3 regions of the Pantoea sp. R13S299 genome follow, and region 1 is predicted to be linked to each of the others. Evidence: predicted binding sites of a transcription regulator. Region 1 holds the regulator's gene; each other region holds the start of a gene.
What was found. Region 1 encodes PhoB, which activates phosphate uptake and scavenging genes when phosphate is short. Its sites were predicted from a motif close to CTGTCATAAAACTGNCNNAT; they were not measured.
Positions count from the first base shown of each region.

Region 2: the regulator PhoB is predicted to act here: its motif matches at 3,377-3,396, upstream of ugpB (sn-glycerol-3-phosphate ABC transporter substrate-binding protein UgpB).
Region 3: the regulator PhoB is predicted to act here: its motif matches at 4,280-4,299, upstream of pitA (inorganic phosphate transporter PitA).

Region 1 covers NZ_JBLYEF010000001.1:97,812-104,985, reverse strand. Annotated here, with positions in the region: gene brnQ (branched-chain amino acid transporter carrier protein BrnQ) at 1-1,274, opposite strand, end outside; gene ACN1CO_RS00520 (cobalamin-independent methionine synthase II family protein) at 1,665-2,771, opposite strand; gene ACN1CO_RS00515 (PstS family phosphate ABC transporter substrate-binding protein) at 2,936-3,856, opposite strand; gene phoR (phosphate regulon sensor histidine kinase PhoR) at 3,876-5,189, opposite strand; gene phoB (phosphate response regulator transcription factor PhoB) at 5,204-5,893, opposite strand; gene sbcD (exonuclease subunit SbcD) at 6,091-7,174, shown strand, end outside.
Region 2 covers NZ_JBLYEF010000005.1:123,210-130,383, forward strand. Annotated here, with positions in the region: gene livH (high-affinity branched-chain amino acid ABC transporter permease LivH) at 1-269, shown strand, start outside; gene ACN1CO_RS19675 (high-affinity branched-chain amino acid ABC transporter permease LivM) at 266-1,537, shown strand; gene livG (high-affinity branched-chain amino acid ABC transporter ATP-binding protein LivG) at 1,534-2,301, shown strand; gene livF (high-affinity branched-chain amino acid ABC transporter ATP-binding protein LivF) at 2,303-3,016, shown strand; gene ugpB (sn-glycerol-3-phosphate ABC transporter substrate-binding protein UgpB) at 3,490-4,806, shown strand; gene ugpA (sn-glycerol-3-phosphate ABC transporter permease UgpA) at 4,861-5,748, shown strand; gene ugpE (sn-glycerol-3-phosphate ABC transporter permease UgpE) at 5,745-6,590, shown strand; gene ACN1CO_RS19705 (sn-glycerol-3-phosphate import ATP-binding protein UgpC) at 6,592-7,174, shown strand, end outside.
Region 3 covers NZ_JBLYEF010000005.1:74,495-81,668, reverse strand. Annotated here, with positions in the region: gene ACN1CO_RS19490 (LacI family DNA-binding transcriptional regulator) at 1-652, shown strand, start outside; gene ACN1CO_RS19485 (hypothetical protein) at 710-1,537, opposite strand; gene ACN1CO_RS19480 (hypothetical protein) at 1,539-1,736, opposite strand; gene ACN1CO_RS19475 (aldo/keto reductase) at 2,029-3,015, shown strand; gene ACN1CO_RS19470 (NAD(P)/FAD-dependent oxidoreductase) at 3,023-4,207, opposite strand; gene pitA (inorganic phosphate transporter PitA) at 4,451-5,953, shown strand; gene uspB (universal stress protein UspB) at 5,991-6,326, opposite strand; gene uspA (universal stress protein UspA) at 6,741-7,174, shown strand, end outside.

The DNA.
Region 1 (7,174 bases):
ACAGCGGCAATCAGCAGCATCACCAGCGACGGTGGCAACCAGGCAAGACCCTGATCGGCCAGCGGCAGATGCTGACTGAAAGCGGGCAGCAAATCTTTAAACCCGGTGGTTTTAATCGCATCAACAATACCAAACAGCAGGCTGACCAGCATGGCTGGTGCGACAATCCGGCTGCTCTTATTCCACCAGTTAAGGGTGAAACTCAGCACCACCAGCACGATACAAGGCGGATAAATCGCCGTCAGTACCGGGATGGAGATCTGAATCAGGTGGCTCAGGCCGAGGTTCGACACCACCATCGAGAACAGGCCCAGAATAAACACCAGCGTTTTATACGATAACGGCAGGTATTGCGCAAAAAATTCCGCACAGGCACAGGTCAGGCCCACAGCCGTCACCATACAGGCGATGAAGATCAGCGTGGCCAGGAAGAAGCTGCCCATGTTGCCGAAGGTGTGCTGAACATACGCATGCAGAATCGCTGCGCCGTTGGCATTTTGATCCACCAGCGCCCCACTGCCCGCGCCCAGTTTAAACAGGCAGAGGTAGACCAGCGTCAGACCCAGACCGGCAATCAAGCCAGCCAGAACGGTATAACGGGTCAGCAGCGCGGCATTGTCGACGCCACGCGAACGGGCGGCGTTGACAATCACGATACCAAAGACCAGCGCGCCCAGCGTATCCATAGTCAGATAGCCATTAACGAAACCGCTGGAGAATGCCGCACGCTGATAATCCGCAGTCGCCGGAATGGTCCCGCCTGCCGGCCACACCAGCGCAGCTACGCCCAGCACGGTCAGCGCGATAATTTTTAGCGGCGCAAGGAAGTGTCCTACCGTGTCGAGCAGCTTGCCCGGATAGAGCGACACGCCAATCACCAGCGCAAAGTAGATCAGGCTATAGATGAACAGTGGCAGCGCGCCATCACCGGTCATCGGTGCAATGCCCATTTCAAACGAGACCGTTGCTGTGCGCGGGGTGGCAAACAGCGGTCCGACAGCCAGATAGCACACGGTAGCCAGCACGATGCCAGCGACCTTGCCAATCGGGGTGCTGAGCGCATCCACGCCGCCGCCGACGCGGGCCAGCGCGATTACGGTCATCACGGGAAGACCGACTGCGGTAATCAGAAAACCAATCGCGGCAGTCCAGACGTGTTCGCCTGACTGAATACCGACCATTGGCGGGAAAATGATGTTACCCGCACCAACAAACAGGGCAAATGTCATAAAGCCCAGCGCGAGAATGTCCTTCGAATTTAAACGATGTGTCATACGGCCTGTCACTGATGTTGCGGTTAAGTTGGATTAGTGTTGTTCCCTCGCTGCGTGTAAACCGCGACCAGGCTGACAATGTCAGCGCATTATGCTCATCGCAGGGTAAAGCGCAGGTGATTTAAGCTGCTTTTATTCTGTTCACAGAGGGATGGATCGACAACGGCGCTAAGTAAAACGTTTATAGCGGCGAAAGGCAATACGGGATTGGAAAACCAGAAGGTTATACCACCATTTTTTCAAAAGGCAGTGGATAGCGTTAATTTTTGATGCAGGCGCACAAGATGATGTGCCTAAATAATAAACAGAAGGTGAGAAATCCCCGCATAAACGGGGCTGAAGATACACAAAAGGCGCGTTTTACGCGCCTGTCTGCACAACGTTACAGCACTACCAGACCTGATTCGCGATATCGACGACCAGGCGAATCTTCTGCCACTGCTGCGTTTCGCTCAGGCTGTTGCCCTCTTCGGTTGAGGCAAAACCGCACTGCGGGCTGAGGCAGATTTGATCCAGGCTGACATACTGCGCCGCCTCTTCCAGCCGGGTTTTCACCTGCGCCGGATCTTCCAGTTCACCCACTTTGGTAGTGATCAGGCCCAGCACCACCTGCTGATGACCCGGCTTAATGTAACGCAGTGGCTCAAAACCGCCGGAACGGGCGTTGTCATACTCCAGGAAGAACGCATCCACGTTGACGCTGCCGAACAGGATTTCTGCCACTGGTCCATAGCCACCTTCAGAAATCCAGGTTGAGCGGAAGTTCCCGCGACAGACATGCAGACCCACAGTCAGATCGGCAGGTTTATCCTCCAGCGCTTTATTCAGCACCTGCGCGTAAGTCTGTGCCAGCTGATCCGGATCGTCGCCACGGGCACGGATATCGCGCTTCTGATCTTCAGAGCAGAGGTAAGCCCAGACGGTGTCATCCAGTTGCAGATAGCGGCAGCCCGCGTCATAAAATGCCTTAATCGCCGCTTTGTAAGTCTGCGCCAGATCCTCGAAGTAGTCCGCCAGATCGGGATAGACCTCTGCGTCGATCACTTTGCGGCCACCGCGAAAGTGCAGCACGCTGGGGCTGGGAATGGTCATCTTCGGCACCGCATCACCGGCAATACTCTGCAGGAAGCGGAAATGCGCCAGCATCGGGTGATCCGCCGGGAAACCGAGTTTGCTCACCACTTTCACGCCATGCGCTTTGGTCTGCACGCCATTAAACTGGATGCCATGCTCCGCTTCATAACTCTCGACGCCGTCAAGACCATAGAAGAAATCGAAGTGCCACCAGCCACGACGAAACTCGCCGTCAGTGACCACTTTCAGGCCATTTTCACGCTGCTTCGCGACCACTTCGCGAATCGCATCATCTTCGACCTGCTGCAGGGCAGCCGCATCAATCTCTCCGGCAGCAAACTGTTCGCGCGCCTGCTTAATCGCAGCGGGGCGCAGGAAGCTGCCAACGGTATCGGCACGGAACGGGGCGGTTTCTCTTTGCATGATCACTCCTGTCTCTCCTGCCGGTAATGACGGCAGGAAATAATTGCATCCTGATATAAATAGCCATCTGGATGGCTACATGTCTGAACACAGAGTGTCATGAGCCGCGTTCATCTGCAACTGAAGAAAATTCAGCGATGATGAAAAAAATTCAACTTCGGGGGTTAACGCAGCGCGGCACGCGCCTGTGCCATCTGGCTGTCTGAGAGCGGCAGATAGCCCGCTTCGCTGACCCGCCGCTGGCCTTGAGGAGAGAGCACCTGCTGCAGAAACGCAGCGACCAGCGGTGGCAGCGGTTTGCCGGGCGCTTTATTAACGTAGAGATAGAGCGGACGCGCCCAGGGATAGCGGCCGCTGCGGATAGCATCGGCATCCGGGACAATCGCCTGGCCCTGATCGTTCTTCACCGCCAGCATTTTTACGCCGCTCAGATGAAAGCCAAAACTGGCGTAGCCGATGCTGCGCGAATTACCGGCCACCGCCTGCACCACTGCGGCCGACCCAGGAAACTCCGCCACGTCGCTGCGGAAATCGCCTTTGCACAGCACCTGCTGCTTGAAGAAACCCCAGGTGCCGGAGGCGGAGTTACGGCCATAGCGCTGAATGGGTCGTTTATTCCACTGCGCGCCGGTTAAACCGAGATCGCCCCAGCGCAGCGGCACGCTGTGCGCGCCACACAGGCGGGTAACGGAGAAGATGGCGTCGAGCTGACGCGGTTCAATCTGCTGCAGCGGATTGCGCTGATTCACTACCACCACCAGCGCATCCATCGCCACCGGCACCGCCAGCGGCGGATAACCGTAGCGCGCCTCAAAAGCCTGCCGCTCATCGGCCTGCATCGGGCGGCTCATCGGCCCGAGCTGTGCGGCGCCCGCCGCCAGGGCAGTGGGCGCGGTCGAAGAACCGGAGGCCTGAACCTGCACATTCACGCCCGGCGCCTGGCGACTGAAATCTTCGCCCCACAGGGTCATCAGATAGCCGAGCGTATCGGATCCCACGCTGCTGAGATTGCCGGAGAGCGTGCCGGGCTGGGCCAGAGCCAGACCCGGCAGCAGAGAGACGATCAACAAAACAAGGAGGCGCATCAGGGAGATCCGGCAGCGATTAATGAACGGCATTCTCCTGCATCACGCTGCTGACAATCAACCTCGCAGGCAGCGTAAAGGTAAAACAGGTCTCTTTATTCGGTACGCTGGTGATATCGAGCCGCGCGTTATGGTGACTCAGAGCATGTTTCACAATCGCCAGCCCCAGCCCGCTGCCGCCAGTGGCGCGCGAACGTGCTTTATCGACGCGGTAGAAACGCTCTGTCAGACGCGGAATATGTTCTGAGGCGATACCCGGCCCGTTGTCGCATACCCGGAAAGTAGCCCCTTGTTTGCCGCGCAGCCAGCTGATATCGATCCGCGTGCCGTCCGGCGTATGATTCACCGCATTGTAAACCAGATTGGAGATGGCACTACGCAGCTGTTCATCGTTGCCAAACACTTTCAGATGGGGATCGGTGTGGAAATGGATATCGTGACGACCGCCACTCAGCGTCGCCGCCTCATGCTGCAGTAATTTGAGCATCACCGGCACATCAACCTTCTCTTTCAGATCGATCGCCGGTGCGGCTTCGATGCGCGACAGCGTCAGCAGCTGTTTGACCAGGCTGTCCATACGGCGCGTCTGCTCCGACATCGTGTGCAGCGCTTTACTGCGCGAAGGCTCGCTCATCACCGAATCGTTCATCATCTCCAGATAGCCCTGCAGCACCGTGAGCGGCGTGCGTAACTCATGGCTGACGTTGGCAAAGAAGTTGCGACGTGCCCCTTCCAGCTGATGCATCTGCGTCACATCACGCGCCACCAGCAGCCACTGCCCCTCGCTGTAGGGCATGACGCGAAATTCCATATGAAGTTTGTTGTTCAGCACCAGCGTCAACGGCTTGTCGAAATCGCGCTGGCGCAGATAGCGGGAAAACTCCGGATAACGCAGCAGATTAAGGATGTTCTGGCCATTATCTTCCGGCCAGCGCAGGCCCAGGTGCTGCTGCGCCAGGCCGTTACACCAGAAAATGGTGCCCTCTTCCGTGGTCAGGATCACCGCATCCGGCAGCGACTCGGCGCCGCTGCGGAAACGCTTAATCAGATTACCGAGTTCACGCCGCCGCCGCCGGTTGCGCAGTTGCATCTGGTAAAGACCATAAAACAGCGGCTCCCAGCTGGCACGCCCGGCAGGCGGCGTCATGGTGCGGTCGAGCCACAGCCAGTGCGACAGCCGCATCAGATTGTGGAAATGCCATAACAGGACCATGACCACGCTCAGCAGCAGCCACCAGGGCAAACCGCCAAACAGCAGGCCCAGCAGCGCCGCAGGCAGACAGGCCAGCAGCAGTTCTGTCAGTAATCTCTTCCAGGAGAGGCGTTCCAGCACGGTAAAGGCTCCGTTTAGTAGCGGGCAGAGAAACGATACCCTGTTCCACGGACGGTTTGTACCATGCGATCGTGGCCGGAGACTTCCAGCGCTTTACGTAAACGGCGAATGTGAACATCGACTGTACGATCTTCCACATACACATTGGTGCCCCAGACGTGGTTCAGCAGCTGTTCGCGGCTGTACACGCGCTCCGGGTGCGTCATAAAGAAGTGCAGCAGCTTATATTCGGTGGGGCCCATCTCCAGCGGCGTGGTTTCGGACATCACGCGATGTGAAGAGGGATCCAGACTCAGTCCCTGCATCTCAATCACCTCTTCCACCGCCATCGGTGAAATACGGCGCATTACCGCTTTAATCCGCGCCATCAGCTCTTTGGGTGAAAACGGCTTGGTAATGTAATCGTCGGCGCCCACTTCCAGGCCACGCACCCGATCTTCCTCTTCACCGCGTGCGGTGAGCATCATCACCGGAATATCGCGGGTCATCGCCTCACGTTTCAGATGTTTGATAAACTGAATACCGCTGCCTCCGGGTAACATCCAGTCCAGTAAAATCAGATCGGGCCAGGGTTCAATCAGCTTGCCAACGGCGCTGTCATAATCTTCCGCCTCGATTGGCTGATAGTCGTTCTGCTCCAGAACAAAACACAACATTTCACGGATGGGGGCTTCATCCTCCACAACCAAAATGCGCTTAGCCATTATTACTCCTGCTGATTATGACGGCTGTCACTGAGATTCGCGGCGCCATTATGCGTCAGATTTGTGACACTTTTATGAAAAACATAACCTGCCTGTAACGCCGTTGGTAATCATTTATGACAGCGCAGCGACAATTTTTTGCTTTGGCTGCAGAGCCAGTATAATCGCCGGGCGAATCACAACGGCAGGGACTCATCATGCGCATCATTCATACTGCGGACTGGCATCTGGGGCAGTTCTTCTACAACAAAAGTCGGGCAGCCGAACATCAGGCGTTTCTCGACTGGCTGTTGATCCAGATTGAACAGCATCAGGTAGATGCATTGATTATTGCAGGCGATCTGTTTGATACCGGCACGCCGCCTAGCTACGCCCGCGAGATGTTTAACCGCTTTGTGGTGGCGCTGCAGCCTACCGGCTGTCAGCTGATTGTGCTGGCGGGCAACCACGACTCCGTGGCGACGCTCAATGAATCGCGCGAGCTGCTCGCCTGTCTCAACACCCGGGTCATCGCCACGCCGCAGGCGCAGGATGATGTGCTGCTGCTCAACACCCGTCAGGGCGAACCGGGCGCGCTACTGTGCGCCATTCCCTATCTGCGACCACGCGATATCCTGCGCAGCCGGGCGGGTCAGTCGGGACGCGATAAACAAACCTCCCTGCTGGAGGCGATCGCCCATCACTATCAGCAGCGTTTCGCCGCCGCCCAGGCGCTGGGCTATGCGCTGCCGATAATCGCCACCGGCCATCTCACCACCGTTGGCGTCAGCCAGAGCGATTCGGTGCGTGACATCTATATCGGCACGCTGGATGCCTTCCCGGCCAGTGCCTTTCCGGCGGCTGACTATATTGCGCTGGGCCATATTCACCGCGCCCAGCGCGTCGCAGGCAGCGAGCATATCCGCTACAGCGGCTCGCCGATTCCACTGAGCTTTGATGAGCTGGGCACGGAAAAGAGCGTCTTCCTGCTGGAGCTGGCGGCCAGCGGCCTGCAATCGGTCACGCCGCTGGTGGTGCCTCAGTCGCAACCCATGCAGGTGCTGAAAGGATCGCTGGCGCAGATTGCGGCGCAGTTAAACGCCTTCAGCACAGCAGAGCAGGAGAAGCCGACCTGGCTCGACATCGAAGTCACCACCCAGGAGTACCTCAGCGATCTGCAGCGCCAGGTCGAAACCCTGACCGCCACGCTGCCGGTCGAAGTCCTGCTGTTGCGCCGCAGCCGTGAACAGCGGCAGCAGAGCCTGGCGCGGCTTGACAACGAAACCCTGAGTGAACTGAAGG
Region 2 (7,174 bases), on a different contig from region 1:
GTGTGCTGCTGGGCCAGTTCTATGGGTCGATTAACCCTTTCATCGGCTTTATGGCAGGCATGAAAGCCTTCACCGCTGCCGTACTGGGCGGGATTGGCAGTATTCCGGGCGCAATGATTGGCGGCCTGGTGCTGGGCATTGCTGAAGCGCTGACCTCGGCGTATCTCAGCACGGAATATAAAGATGTGGTCTCGTTTGCTCTGCTGATTGTGGTGCTGCTGGTGATGCCAACCGGGATTCTGGGTCGCCCGGAGGTCGAAAAAGTATGAAGTCTTCCTTTATCAACGCCCTGATCTCCTCGGTGATGCTGCTGGTGCTCGCCACCTTCTTTATGGGACTGCGCCTGAATCTGGACGGCACCAATCTGGTGGTGCAGAACGCCGGTAGCGTGCGCTGGAACTGGATCGCCGCAGGCTGTGCGGTGGTGTTTCTGTTCCAGCTGCTGCGTCCGGTCTGGCAAAGCGGCCTGAAGAAAATTTCCGGTCCGGCACTGGTGTTACCCGGCCTGGATGGCTCGACGCCAAAGCAGAAGCTGGTGATGGCGGTGATGATTATCGCGGCGATTGCCTGGCCATTCCTGGTGTCACGCGGCACCGTTGATATCGCCACCATGACGCTGATCTACGTGATGCTCGGTCTGGGCTTAAACGTAGTGGTCGGACTCTCTGGCCTGCTGGTGCTGGGTTATGGCGGCTTCTACGCCATCGGTGCCTACACCTTTGCGCTGCTGAACCACTATTACGGTCTTGGCTTCTGGCAGTGTCTGCCGCTCTCCGGCATGGTTGCTGCGCTGTTTGGTCTGCTGCTGGGATTCCCGGTGCTGCGACTGCGTGGCGACTATCTGGCGATTGTGACGCTGGGCTTCGGTGAGATCGTGCGTATTCTGCTGCTGAACAATACCGCGCTGACCGGCGGCCCGAATGGCATCAGCCAGATCCCGAAACCGACGCTGTTTGGTCTGGAGTTTGGCCGTACGCCACGTGAAGGCGGCTGGGATACCTTCCATAACTTCTTTGGGCTGAAGTACGATCCCAGCGACCGCATTATTTTCCTCTACCTGGTGGCGCTGCTGCTGGTGGTGCTGACACTGTTCGTGATCAACCGGCTGCTGCGGATGCCGCTGGGCCGGGCCTGGGAAGCGCTGCGCGAAGATGAGATTGCCTGCCGTTCACTGGGCCTGAGTCCGACCCGCATCAAGCTGACCGCCTTTACCATCAGTGCCGCGTTTGCGGGCTTTGCTGGCAGTCTGTTCGCGGCGCGTCAGGGCTTTGTCAGTCCGGAATCCTTTACCTTTGTCGAATCCGCCTTTGTGCTGGCGATTGTGGTACTGGGCGGGATGGGCTCGCAGTTTGCGGTGATTCTGGCCGCCATTCTGCTGGTGGTGTCACGTGAGCTGATGCGCGATCTTAATGAGTACAGCATGCTGGTGCTGGGTGGCCTGATGGTGCTGATGATGATCTGGCGTCCGCAGGGATTGTTGCCGATGAAGCGTCCGCATCTGAAGCTCAGAGCCGCTAAAAAAGGAGAGCAGGCATGATTCAGCCTTTATTAGCCGTTGAAGGCCTGATGATGCGCTTCGGCGGTCTGTTAGCCGTGAACAATGTGGCGCTGGAGCTGCGTCCGCAGGAGATCGTTTCACTGATTGGTCCCAACGGTGCCGGTAAAACCACCGTGTTCAACTGCCTGACCGGCTTTTACAAGCCTACCGGTGGCACGATCAAATTGCGTGAGCAGCATCTGGAAGGATTGCCGGGCCAGAAGATTGCGCGGATGGGCATCGTGCGCACTTTCCAGCACGTGCGTCTGTTCCGTGAGATGACGGTCATTGAGAACCTGCTGGTTGCTCAGCATCAGCATCTGAAAAGCGGCGTGTTTTCCGGCCTGCTGAAAACCCCGGCGTTTCGCCGCAGTGAGAGCGAGGCGCTGGATCGTGCGGCGACCTGGCTGGAGCGGGTCGGTCTGCTGGATCTGGCAAACCGTCAGGCGGGCAATCTGGCCTATGGTCAGCAGCGTCGGCTGGAGATTGCGCGCTGCATGGTGACGCGCCCGGAGATCCTGATGCTGGATGAACCGGCGGCGGGTCTTAACCCCAAAGAGACCCACGAGCTGGACGCGCTGATTGCGGAACTGCGTGGCGAACACAAGGTGTCGGTGCTGCTGATTGAACATGATATGAAGCTGGTGATGGGTATTTCTGACCGTATTTACGTGGTTAATCAGGGAACGCCGCTGGCTAACGGAACGCCGGAGGAGATTCGCAATAATCCGGATGTCATTCGTGCCTATTTAGGAGAGGCCTGAGATGGCAAATGCGATGTTAACCATTGAAAACGTCAGCGCCCATTACGGCAAAATTCAGGCGCTGCACAACGTCAGCCTCTATATCAATCAGGGCGAAATCGTCACCCTGATTGGCGCTAACGGAGCCGGAAAGACCACGCTGCTGGGCACGCTGTGCGGCGAGCCGCGCGCGACCCAGGGCACCATTACCTTTGATGGCAAAGCGATTACTGACTGGCAAACGGCGCGCATCATGCGTGAAGCGATCGCCATCGTGCCAGAGGGACGGCGGGTGTTTTCGCGCATGACGGTAGAAGAGAACCTGGCGATGGGCGGCTTTTTTGCCAGCCGGCCGGACTATCTGACGCGGATTAAGCGCGTGTATGAACTCTTCCCGCGTCTGGAAGAGCGCAAAATCCAGCGCGCCGGGACGATGTCAGGCGGCGAGCAGCAGATGCTGGCGATTGGCCGTGCGCTGATGAGCCAGCCGCGCCTGCTGCTGCTGGATGAGCCTTCGCTGGGACTGGCACCGATCATTATTCAGCAGATTTTCGACACCATTGAGCAGCTGCGCAGCGAGGGGATGACAATTTTCCTGGTGGAGCAGAATGCGAATCAGGCGCTGAAGCTGGCGGATCGGGGCTATGTGCTGGAGAACGGGCATGTGGTGCTCGAAGATACCGGTGCAGCTCTCCTATCCAACGAAGCCGTCCGCAGCGCGTACTTAGGTGTCTGATGGGGCACGGCCTGGCTTACTTGCCAGGTTGCGGTTGGGCAGTGCTCGCCATCCTCACGTACTATGAGTACGCTCCGGTGGCTGCGCACTTTGGTGTGCATGGGCCTGGCTTACTTGCCATTTCGACACCGGGCAGTGCTCGTAATCCTCACGTATATTTATACGCTCCGGTTACTGCGCGCTGGCCGGTGCCGAACTGCCTGCGACGCCGACGGCCTTGAGTGTTGGTTTGAGAGGTTCTGAGAATAAAGCCAGGGGCAACTTACCCCCCCTGACCCTGCGCTCTTTTATGTAACTAAAAACTGGCAGCGCGGGCGGTTTGCCGCCGCGCTGCCAGCGTCCTCTTTTCCTCAATAAAGCCTGTCATCCGGCTGTCATCTGGTTGTTATTAATCCGTCATTTCCCCGTGTCATGTTACTTCGCGAAACAGAAATCCGTGATTTCACGCGTATTTACCTGCACAGGAAAATTCTATGTCCGTCGTTACCTTTCGTCGTAGCCTGATGAGCGCGCTGCTCGGTCTGACGCTCAGCAGCCATGCCATGGCCGCCACTGAGATTCCTTTCTGGCACTCCATGGAAGGCGAGCTAGGCAAAGAAGTGGATTCGCTGGCACAGCGTTTTAACCAGACGCATCCCGATTACAAAATTGTTCCGACCTACAAAGGTAACTACGAGCAGAGCCTGGCAGCAGGGATCGCGGCGGTGCGCAGCGGCAAAGCGCCTGCGGTGCTGCAGGTCTATGAAGTCGGTACGGCGACCATGATGGCCTCTAAATCGATTGTGCCGGTGCATCAGGTCTTCAAAGATGCCGGCATTCCCTTCGATGAAAAACAGTTCGTGCCAACGGTGGCGGGCTACTACAGCGACAGCAAAGGCCAGCTGATCTCCCAGCCGTTCAACAGCTCGACGCCGGTGCTCTACTACAACAAAGACGCCTTTAAAAAAGCGGGTCTGAATCCGGACCAGCCACCTAAAACCTGGCAGGAGCTGGCGACGGATGCCGCCGCACTGCGTAAATCGGGCATGAGCTGTGGCTACGCCAGCGGCTGGCAGGGCTGGATCCAGATTGAAAACTTCAGTGCCTGGCATGCTCTGCCGGTAGCGACGGAAAACAACGGATTTGACGGACTGGACGCGGTGCTGGAGTTCAACAAGCCGGTACTGGTTCGTCATATCGAACTGCTGGAAGCGATGAACAAGAAAGGGGACTTCACCTACTTTGGCCGCAAAGATGAGTCCACCGCCAAGTTCTACAACGGCGACTGCGGCATCACCACCGCTTCATCCGGTTCGCTGGCCGATATCCGTCATTACGCCAAATTCAACTTCGGCGTTGGCATGATGCCGTATGACGACACCGTGCCGAATGCGCCGCAGAACGCCTTGATTGGGGGTGCGAGCCTGTGGGTGATGAAAGGCAAAGATGCGGCAACCTACAAAGGCGTGGCCGAATTCATGCAGTTCCTGGCTAAACCGGAAATCGCTGCGGAATGGCATCAGAAAACGGGCTATCTGCCGATTACCACCGCCGCCTATGAGCTGACTAAACAGCAGGGCTTCTACGATAAGAATCCGGGTGCGGATATCGCCACTCGCCAGATGATGAACAAGCCACCATTGCCGTTCACTAAAGGGATGCGTCTGGGCAACATGCCGCAGATTCGTACCGTGATCGACGAAGAGCTGGAAAGCGTCTGGACCGGCAAGCAGTCGCCGCAGGATGCGATGGATAACGCAGTGAAACGCGGCAACGAGCTGCTGCGCCGCTTCCAGCAGCAGGTGAAGTAATCTCCTCTTGCGGGCCAGCCTGGCTGGCCCCTCTTTTCTGACGTCAGGTACGCCATGTCTTCATCTCGTCCGGTCTTTCGCACCAGTCTGTTGCCCTATCTTCTGGTGCTGCCGCAACTGTTGATTACCGCTATCTTCTTTCTCTGGCCTGCCGGTGAAGCGTTGTGGTATTCGCTGCAAAGCCTCGATCCTTTTGGCATCTCCAGCAGCTTTGTCGGGCTGGAAAACTTCAGACGACTGTTTGCCGATCCCTATTATCTCGATTCGTTCTGGACCACCATAAAGTTCAGCGGCATGGTAACGGTGTTCGGCATGGTCTTCTCGCTGCTGCTGGCGGCGCTGGTGGATTATGTGGTGCGACTGCGCCGCCTCTATCAGACCCTGCTGCTGCTGCCCTACGCCGTTGCGCCCGTGGTGGCCGCGGTGCTCTGGATGTTCCTGTTTAATCCCGGTCTGGGCCTGTTCAGTTACCTGCTGAACCACGTCGGCTACAACTGGAACTACGCGCAGAACAGCGGTCAGGCGATGTTCCTGGTGGTGCTGGCATCGATCTGGCAGCAGATGAGCTACAACTTCCTGTTCTTCTTCGCCGCACTCCAGTCTATTCCCAAATCCCTGGTGGAAGCCGCCGCGATTGACGGTGCCGGACCCGTGCGTCGCTTCTTCAACCTCTCACTGCCGCTGATTACGCCGGTCAGCTTCTTCCTGCTGGTGGTGAACCTGATATACGCCTTCTTCGATACCTTCCCGGTGATCGATGCCGCAACCGGCGGCGGGCCAGTGCAGGCGACCACCACGCTGATCTACAAAATCTATCGCGAAGGCTTTACCGGGCTGGATCTCTCCTCGTCCGCGGCACAGTCGGTGGTGCTGATGCTGCTGGTGATCGGGCTGACGGTGCTCCAGTTCCGCTTTGTTGAACGTAAGGTGCAATACCAATGATTGAGAATCGACGCGGACTGGATATCTTCAGCCACATCGTACTGGTGCTGGGCGTGCTCACCATCCTGTTTCCGCTCTATGTCGCCTTTGTGGCGGCGACGCTGGATAACGAGGCGGTCTATCAGGTGCCGATGACGCTGGTGCCCGGTTCGTACCTGTGGGAGAACATTTCGCACATCTGGACGCACGGCGTCAACGGCAGCGGACCGGCGTTTGGCCTGATGCTGCTCAACAGCATGATCATGGCGCTCGGCATCACCTTCGGCAAAATCACGGTGTCGATGCTGTCGGCGTTTGCGCTGGTCTGGTTTCGTTTTCCGCTGCGCACGCTCTTTTTCTGGCTGATCTTCATCACCCTGATGCTGCCGGTGGAGGTACGTATCTTCCCCACGGTGCAGGTGATTGCCGATCTTAACCTGCTCGACAGCTACAGCGGATTAACCCTGCCGCTGATGGCTTCGGCCACCGCCACCTTCCTGTTCCGTCAGTTCTTTATGTCGCTGCCGGATGAGCTGGTGGAAGCAGCGCGCATCGACGGTGCCAGCGCGATGCGCTTCTTCATCGACATTGTGCTGCCGCTGTCGAAAACCAATCTGGCGGCGCTGTTCGTCATCACCTTTATCTACGGCTGGAACCAGTATCTCTGGCCGCTGCTGATCATTAATGACGCCAGCCTCGGCACGGCGGTGGCGGGGATCAAAAGCATGATCTCCACCAGCGGCTCACCGACCCAGTGGAACGAAGTGATGGCGGCAATGTTATTAACCCTGATCCCGCCGCTGGTGGTGGTGTTAGTCATGCAGCGTGCCTTTGTGCGCGGTCTGGTTGAGAGTGAGAAATAAGATGGCAGGCGTAACCCTTCAGGCAGTAACCAAGTCCTACGATGGCAAAAATCAGATCATTCAGCCGCTGAACGTCACCATCAATGACGGCGAGTTTATGGTGATGGTCGGGCCTTCCGGCTGCGGGAAATCGACCCTGCTGCGCATGGTAGCCGGACTGGAGCGCGTCTCCTCTGGCGATATTTATATCGACAACCGGCGTGTCACCCAGGAAGAGCCGAAAGATCGCGGCATTGCGATGGTGTTCCAGAACTACGCGCTCTATCCCCACATGTCAGTGGAGGAGAACATGGCCTATGGCCTGAAAATCCGCGGGATGGGCAAAGAGCAGATCCGCCAGCGGGTGCTCGACGCGGCGCGCAGTCTGGAGCTGGATCACCTGCTGATGCGCCGGCCTCGCGAACTCTCGGGCGGACAGCGCCAGCGCGTGGCGATGGGTCGCGCCATCGTGCGTGAACCGGCAGTGTTTCTGTTCGATGAGCCGCTGTCGAATCTCGATGCCCGCCTGCGGGTGCAGATGCGGCTGGAGCTGCAGCAACTGCATCGCCGCTTACAGACCACCAGCCTCTATGTGACCCACGATC
Region 3 (7,174 bases), on a different contig from region 1:
GTTTGCACACGACTCGCCGCCCATTTATCGCGCACTGGCGCTGTGCCGCAGCCGCAATGTGCCGGTGATTACTATCGTCACCGATCTGCCCGATGCCGACCGCCTTTGTCATGTCGGCATTGACCAGTATCAGGCGGGCCGCACGGCGGGACTGCTGATGAGCAAAACAGTAAATCAGCCTGGCGACATACTAATGGTCAGCGGTCGCTTTGATTATCGCGCCCACCGTCAGCGTATTGCCGGTTTCCGTGAGGCGATGGAGCAGCGCGCGCCGCAGCGTCATCTGCGTGAGGTGCTGTCGGGTCAGGACCAGCGGGAAACGATTCGCAGCGTGCTGGCCCGCAACCTGAAATCGTCGCAGGCGATTGCGGGCGTCTATAACACCGGCATGGGTAATACCGATGTCAGCGACACCCTGCGCGCCCATCAACTGCTGGGTAAATGCACTTACATTACCCATGAGCTTTATGATGTGACCCGCCAGCTGCTACTGAACGATGAAGTAGCGTTTACGCTGGATCAGCATGCTCAACAGCATGCCCGGCTGGCGATTGATCTGATACTGAGGCATCTGGAAACCGGCTATGAACCGGATGTGTATCAGGCGGGTAAAGTCGCGTTTCGGCTGTTTACGGCGGAAAATATGGTGTGAGGGGGGATCGGTTTCCCCTGATGAAGTCACATCATCAGGGGAAACCGATCAGGCTTTTTAATCCTGCTCGTCCCGGCTTTTATCGTCCGGGCTGTCACCATCGTCTTTGCCCTGACTCTTCTCCACTTCCTGCGGATGCCCCATCGAAAGCGCCGTGGCGCTGGCCGGATCGAACAGTGACAGACTCTCAATCTGGTCAACCATGATCACTTTACGGAACGACATCGCATCTTTGGGTTTAGAGTCGAGCGTAATGCCATGCTCTGCGTACCACTTGCTGTAGTTATGTTCCACCGCCAGCTTCAGCGTCTTGCTGTCGCGGTAGCCGCTCAGCATCGGGATCAGCACGATATTTTTGGTGCTCTCATATTCAAAGGTCGAGGCATGCACCATGCCGATGTAAATACGGCGCGACTTCAGGGTAATCCACGCCAGCTCGCCCTCTTCCATGCACTGAAACAGCAGTTGCTCCACGCCATTGGAGCGCGACAGCTGCTGATAGAGGTCTTTACGACCGGAGACGTTGAGTCGTGCGCTGCCTGCCCAGTTTGAGCGATAGAGGCAGAGCAGAATGGCAAAGAAGAGCATGATCACAACCGGCGCCTGAATGCCCAGGAAGCTCCAGTTCATAAACTCGACCTGCCACTTCAGATGAACACCAGGGATCATCTGGACGGCATTGGCGATGCCGGAGATGCAGAGCAGCAGCAACCAGATGATGCCGGTCGCGAATACACCCTGCAGAACGAAAATACAGCCGTAGAGCGCGACCAGGAAATAGACATCCCAGCCCGACGAGCGGCGGATTTTAAAGCGGCTGTTTAAATCGCGGCTGGTGTACCAGTAACCACTGACCATCAGCACCATAAATATTGCGGTACCCACCTCACACTCCCTTTAACATATTCACATGCCGGGCAAAATCTTCGTGGACTTCCTCGCTCAGCGTGTTGACCGAGATATTGCCGTTTTCATCAATAATGATGCGCTCACCCTCAGCGATTGAGTCGTTGATATCCTGACGGGTCATGATCTGCAGGAATTTCTCGGGACTGGCAAAGACCGACTTAACAAATTTGAACATAGCGATCCCATTGTTGGCCTGAAAATTGAAGTATGTGACCGAATCGACACTCTCGCCTGTTTAATTTCGGGTGAAATATCTTAAAATCAATTGATTAGCGAAGCGGTAGCCACATAGCCGCAGCCGTTTCTCGCTGAAATCTTCAACGTAACCAGCAGCCTGGCGTCGCGGCATCGCATTTTTACCGTGCAGGCCTGCGTCGACGTGAAATCGCCTCTCCGCCAGGAAGCGCTAAGCTCAATGGTTAGCCGCTTTCTGTCACCCTGTCTGAAACGCATCGAGGAATGTTTGCATGAAACTACGAACACTGGGCCGTACCGGTCAGCGCGTCTCTGAAATTGGCTTTGGCGCATGGGCTATTGGCGGAACCTGGGGAGAAGTGAGCATGGAGGATGCCAAAGCCGCGCTGAACGCCGCGCTGGATGCAGGCATCACCTTTATTGATACCGCCGATGTTTATGGCGATGGCCGCTCCGAAAAGATCATCGCAGAGGTGCTGAATCAGCGCGGCGGGGAACGCCCGTTTGTGGCGACCAAACTGGGGCGTCGTCTTTCTCCGCACGTCGCGGAGGGCTACAACGCCGAAAACCTCAACGCGTTTATCGAACGCTCACGGGAAAATCTGCAGACCGAAACGCTGGATCTGGTGCAGCTGCATTGCCCGCCGACCGAGGTCTACTACAACCCGGATGTGTTTGCCGTGATGGATGAGATGGTCGCTGCCGGAAAAATCCGTCACTACGGCGTTTCCGTTGAGAAAGTCGAGGAAGGTCTCAAGGCGCTGGAATTTCCCAACGTCTCGTCGATTCAGCTGATCTACAACATTTTCCGTCAGCGTCCGGCGGAACTGCTGCTGCGTGAAGCGAAACGCCGTGATGTGGCGATCATCGCCCGTGTACCGCTGGCATCTGGCCTGCTGACCGGCAAAATGCGCGCCGACAGCGTGTTTGCCGCTGACGACCATCGCACCTTTAACCGTAATGGCGAAGCGTTCGATAAAGGCGAGACCTTTTCCGGCGTGCCTTATGAGGTGGCGCTGGAAGCGGTCGAGGAGATTCGCCGCTTTGTCACCGGCGACACTACCATGGCAATGTTTGCGCTGCGCTGGATCCTGATGAACGAGGATGTCAGCGTGGTCATTCCTGGCGCGAAAAACCGTGAACAGGCTGAAGCCAATGCCCGCGCCAGCGACGTCGATGCGCTGTCTGCAGAGTCGATGGCGGCGCTGAAGCAGATCTATCAGGAGAAGATCGCGCCTCACGTCCATCAGCGCTGGTAATTGCGCGTTACAACGCCTGGGCGCAGGCCCAGGCGGAACTCCACGCCCACTGGAAGTTATATCCCCCCAGCCAGCCGGTGACATCGGCCACCTCACCAATAAAGTAAAGCCCCGGCACCGCGCGCGCCTCCATCGTTTTCGAGGAGAGCTGCGTGGTATCCACACCGCCCAGCGTCACTTCCGCAGTCCGATATCCCTCGGTGCCATTTGGCTGGATACGCCAGGCGTGCAGCGTCTGCACCAGCTCGGTTTGCTGTTTGCTGTTGAGCTGCTTCAGGGTGATATCCGGCACCACATTCAGCGCCTGCAGAACTTCCACCAGACGCTTCGGCAGGATTTTCGCCAGGCTGTTTTTCAGGCTGAGATTCGGATGTGCTTCACGCTGCGCCGCCAGAAACGCCTCAAGTGGCGTGGCGGGCGAGAGATCGATGGTGACGAACTCACCCGGCAGCCAGTAGCTGGAAATCTGCAATACCGCCGGGCCGGAGAGACCACGGTGGGTAAAGAGCATCGCCTCTTTGAAGCGGGTGCCATCCTGCGCATCGATCGTGGTTTCCAGCGCGACGCCTGACAGCGTCTGCAACTGCTCCAGCAGCGGCTTGTGCAGAGTAAAGGGTACCAGCGCCGCCCGCGTCGGAAAGACGCTTAGTCCGAACTGCTCCGCAATTTTGTAACCAAACGGCGAAGCGCCCAGGCCAGGCATCGACAGACCGCCACTGGCGATGACCAGCTTCTCTGCCTGAACCGTGCTGCCGTTGAGCTGGAGGGTATAACCGCTTTCATCGCGCGCCACGCTGAGCACTTCACTGCGCAGTCGCAGGGTGACATTGCCTTTGTCACATTCGGCCAGCAGCAGATCGACCATCTGCTGGGCAGAGTCGTCACAGAAAAGCTGGCCCAGGGTTTTCTCATGCCAGGCGATACCGTGGCGATTAACCAGATCGATAAAATCCCACTGGGTATAACGCGCCAGCGCCGATTTACAGAAATGCGGATTGTGCGACAGATACGCCGCCGGTTCGGTATAGAGGTTGGTGAAGTTGCAGCGGCCACCGCCAGACATCAGAATCTTGCGTCCTGGCTTTTTGCCGTTATCCAGCAGTAACACGCGGCGCCCGCGCTGTCCGGCCTGCGCGGCACAGAACAGCCCTGCGGCTCCGGCACCAATGATGATAACGTCAAACTGTTCCACTGCGGTTCACTCACTTAACTGGAAAGGCGCAGATTGTAGTGATCTGCTCACTGAGACGCCAGCGTCAAAAAATTGCCGTAAATGTGTCATATTGTATCTGTCTAATATCTAACCCTTTTTCGCTGAGTTACCCTTAAGCCTTACGACGAAAGGTTAAATTAGCGCTATATTTTCCTTTCCCATACAGCACGTTGTCGCGGATAATGCGCCGCGTTCATGTCCTCCAAAAATGGCGTAACGTTTATGCTACATCTGTTTGCTGGTCTAGACCTCAGTACTAGCCTGTTATTGGTTCTTGCCCTGCTGTTTGTATTGTTTTACGAAGCAATCAACGGTTTCCACGACACGGCCAACGCAGTTGCGACGGTCATCTATACGCGTGCCATGCGTGCCCAGCTTGCTGTGGTGATGGCGGGTGTATTCAACTTCCTTGGCGTGCTGCTCGGTGGATTGAGTGTCGCTTACGCTATTGTTCATATGCTTCCCACCGATCTGTTGTTAAATGTTGGATCGGCTCACGGTCTCGCCATGGTGTTTTCTATGCTGCTGGCGGCGATTATCTGGAACCTCGGCACCTGGTATCTCGGTCTGCCGGCCTCCAGCTCCCATACCCTGATCGGCGCCATTATTGGTATCGGTCTGACCAACGCCCTGATGAGCGGAACCTCGGTGGTTGATGCGCTCAACATCCCGAAAGTCCTGAACATCTTCCTTTCTCTGATCCTGTCGCCAATTGTCGGCCTGGTGATGGCGGGCGGCTTAATCTTTATTCTGCGTCGCTACTGGAGCAATACCAAAAAGCGTGCGCGTATTCATATGACGCCTGCTGACCGCGAGAAGATCGACGGCAAGAAAAAGCCGCCGTTCTGGACCCGGATTGCCCTGATTGTTTCGGCAATTGGCGTGAGCTATTCGCACGGTGCGAATGACGGTCAGAAAGGCATTGGCCTGATCATGCTGGTCCTGATCGGCGTGGCACCGGCCGGTTTCGTGGTGAATATGAATGCCTCCGGTTATGACATCACGCGTACCCGCGATGCGGTCAATCACCTGGAGCAGTATTATCAGCAGCACAACGCCTCGCTGAACCACATCATCCAGATGGCACCACCTAAGCTGCCAACGCCGGAAGAAGTGCCAGCGACCAGCCCGAAAGAGTTCCACTGTGACAGCGCGCGCGCATTGCAGGCGGTACAGGGTGCGCAGGTGTTGCTGAATAACCTGCAGAGCTACGATCAGCTGACGGTTGATCAGCGCGGTCAGATGCGTCGTCTGCTGCTGTGTATCTCCGATACCGCCGATAAAGCAGCCCGTCTGGAAGAGACCTCGCCAGATGACAAACGCTTCCTCAATAAGCTGAAAAGCGACCTGCTTGGCACCATCGAGTATGCGCCGATCTGGATTATTGTGGCCGTGGCACTGGCGCTGGGCATCGGCACCATGATTGGCTGGCGTCGTGTTGCCACCACCATCGGTGAGAAGATTGGTAAAAAAGGCATGACCTATGCACAGGGAATGTCAGCACAGGTAACCGCAGCGCTGTCGATTGGCGTTGCCAGCTATACCGGCATGCCTGTTTCCACCACGCACATCCTCTCTTCATCGGTAGCCGGTACTATGCTGGTTGACGGTGGCGGATTGCAGAGCCGGACCATCAAGAACATCGCCATGGCGTGGATCTTCACCCTGCCGGTTTGTATTCTGCTGTCAGGTTCGCTCTACTGGATTGCTTTAAAACTGGTGTGATGCCAGCAAAACAGAGGGCGACGCAAGTCGCCCTTTTTTAATGCCAGATCGCCAGCGCGACCAGACTGATGACCACCAGTCCACACAGCGCACTGGTCAGAACAAACTGCCCCCGCACCCGCTCGCAGCGCCGGATAAACTCATCGTCGTGATGATCAAGATAGCGTTTTGCCCAGATATAGGTCACCAGACGCACCTGCTTGCTCGGCTGACCGTGAGAGGTGAAAAAACCTGCCCCATCGACATACTGATACAGCAGTGGATCACAACCCCGTAATACCGCCAGCAGCGCGCGCAGAGACGAAAAATAGCGCGCCATATTCACGATACACACCACACAAAGAGCCCAAAAAAGCGCAATAGTGCTGATCATATTCTCCCCTCCCGGCTGGCATCGCAGCAACAGACTCAGCGTCAGACACTGTGCCCGCCTGCAGAAAAAACCAGCCACTGAATCACCGGACTGCGAAAGTTTTCGACCCCCTGAGCGGCTGTGAACCGGTCCGCCTTTTTTCAGTGTAGGAGATTTCTTTACATTTTTTCCAACGATGATTTTCGTTCAGCGCGAGTAAATCCGGCATAGCCTTGATCTTATTCATAAGCCAGGCGGCAACGGCAGCATTTGCAGTCAGAGAAGGCTATACTCAGGACATAACAACATCATCACCTGTATCGCAGGTAAACACTTTGGTGGCGCTCATCGCCCGCTCGCGCAAAGGATTTCGCTAAGCTGTGACGCGGCAGGAACACCGGATGCCATCCTTAATCTCGTGAAAGGAGTTTTATCATGGCTTATAAACACATCCTGATTGCAGTCGACCTTTCTCCCGAAAGCCAGTTGCTGGTGGATAAGGCCGTCTCACTGGCTCGTCCGTACGATGCCAGAATTTCCCTGATTCACGTTGATGTGAATTACTCCGACCTCTACACCGGTCTGATTGATGTCAACTTAGGGGATATGCAGAAGCGCATCTCTGAAGAGACGCATGCGGCGCTGAAAGGGTTATCAGATGCGGCGGGCTATCCGATCAGTGAAACGCTGAGCGGCAGTGGCGACCTCGGCCAGGTTCTGGTTGATGCGATCAAGAAATATGACGTTGACCTGGTGGTGTGTGGTTATCATCAGGATTTCTGGAGCAAGCTGATGTCCTCAGCCCGTCAGTTGATCAACACCGTGCACATCGACATGCTGATCGTGCCGCTGCGCGATGAAGACGACGA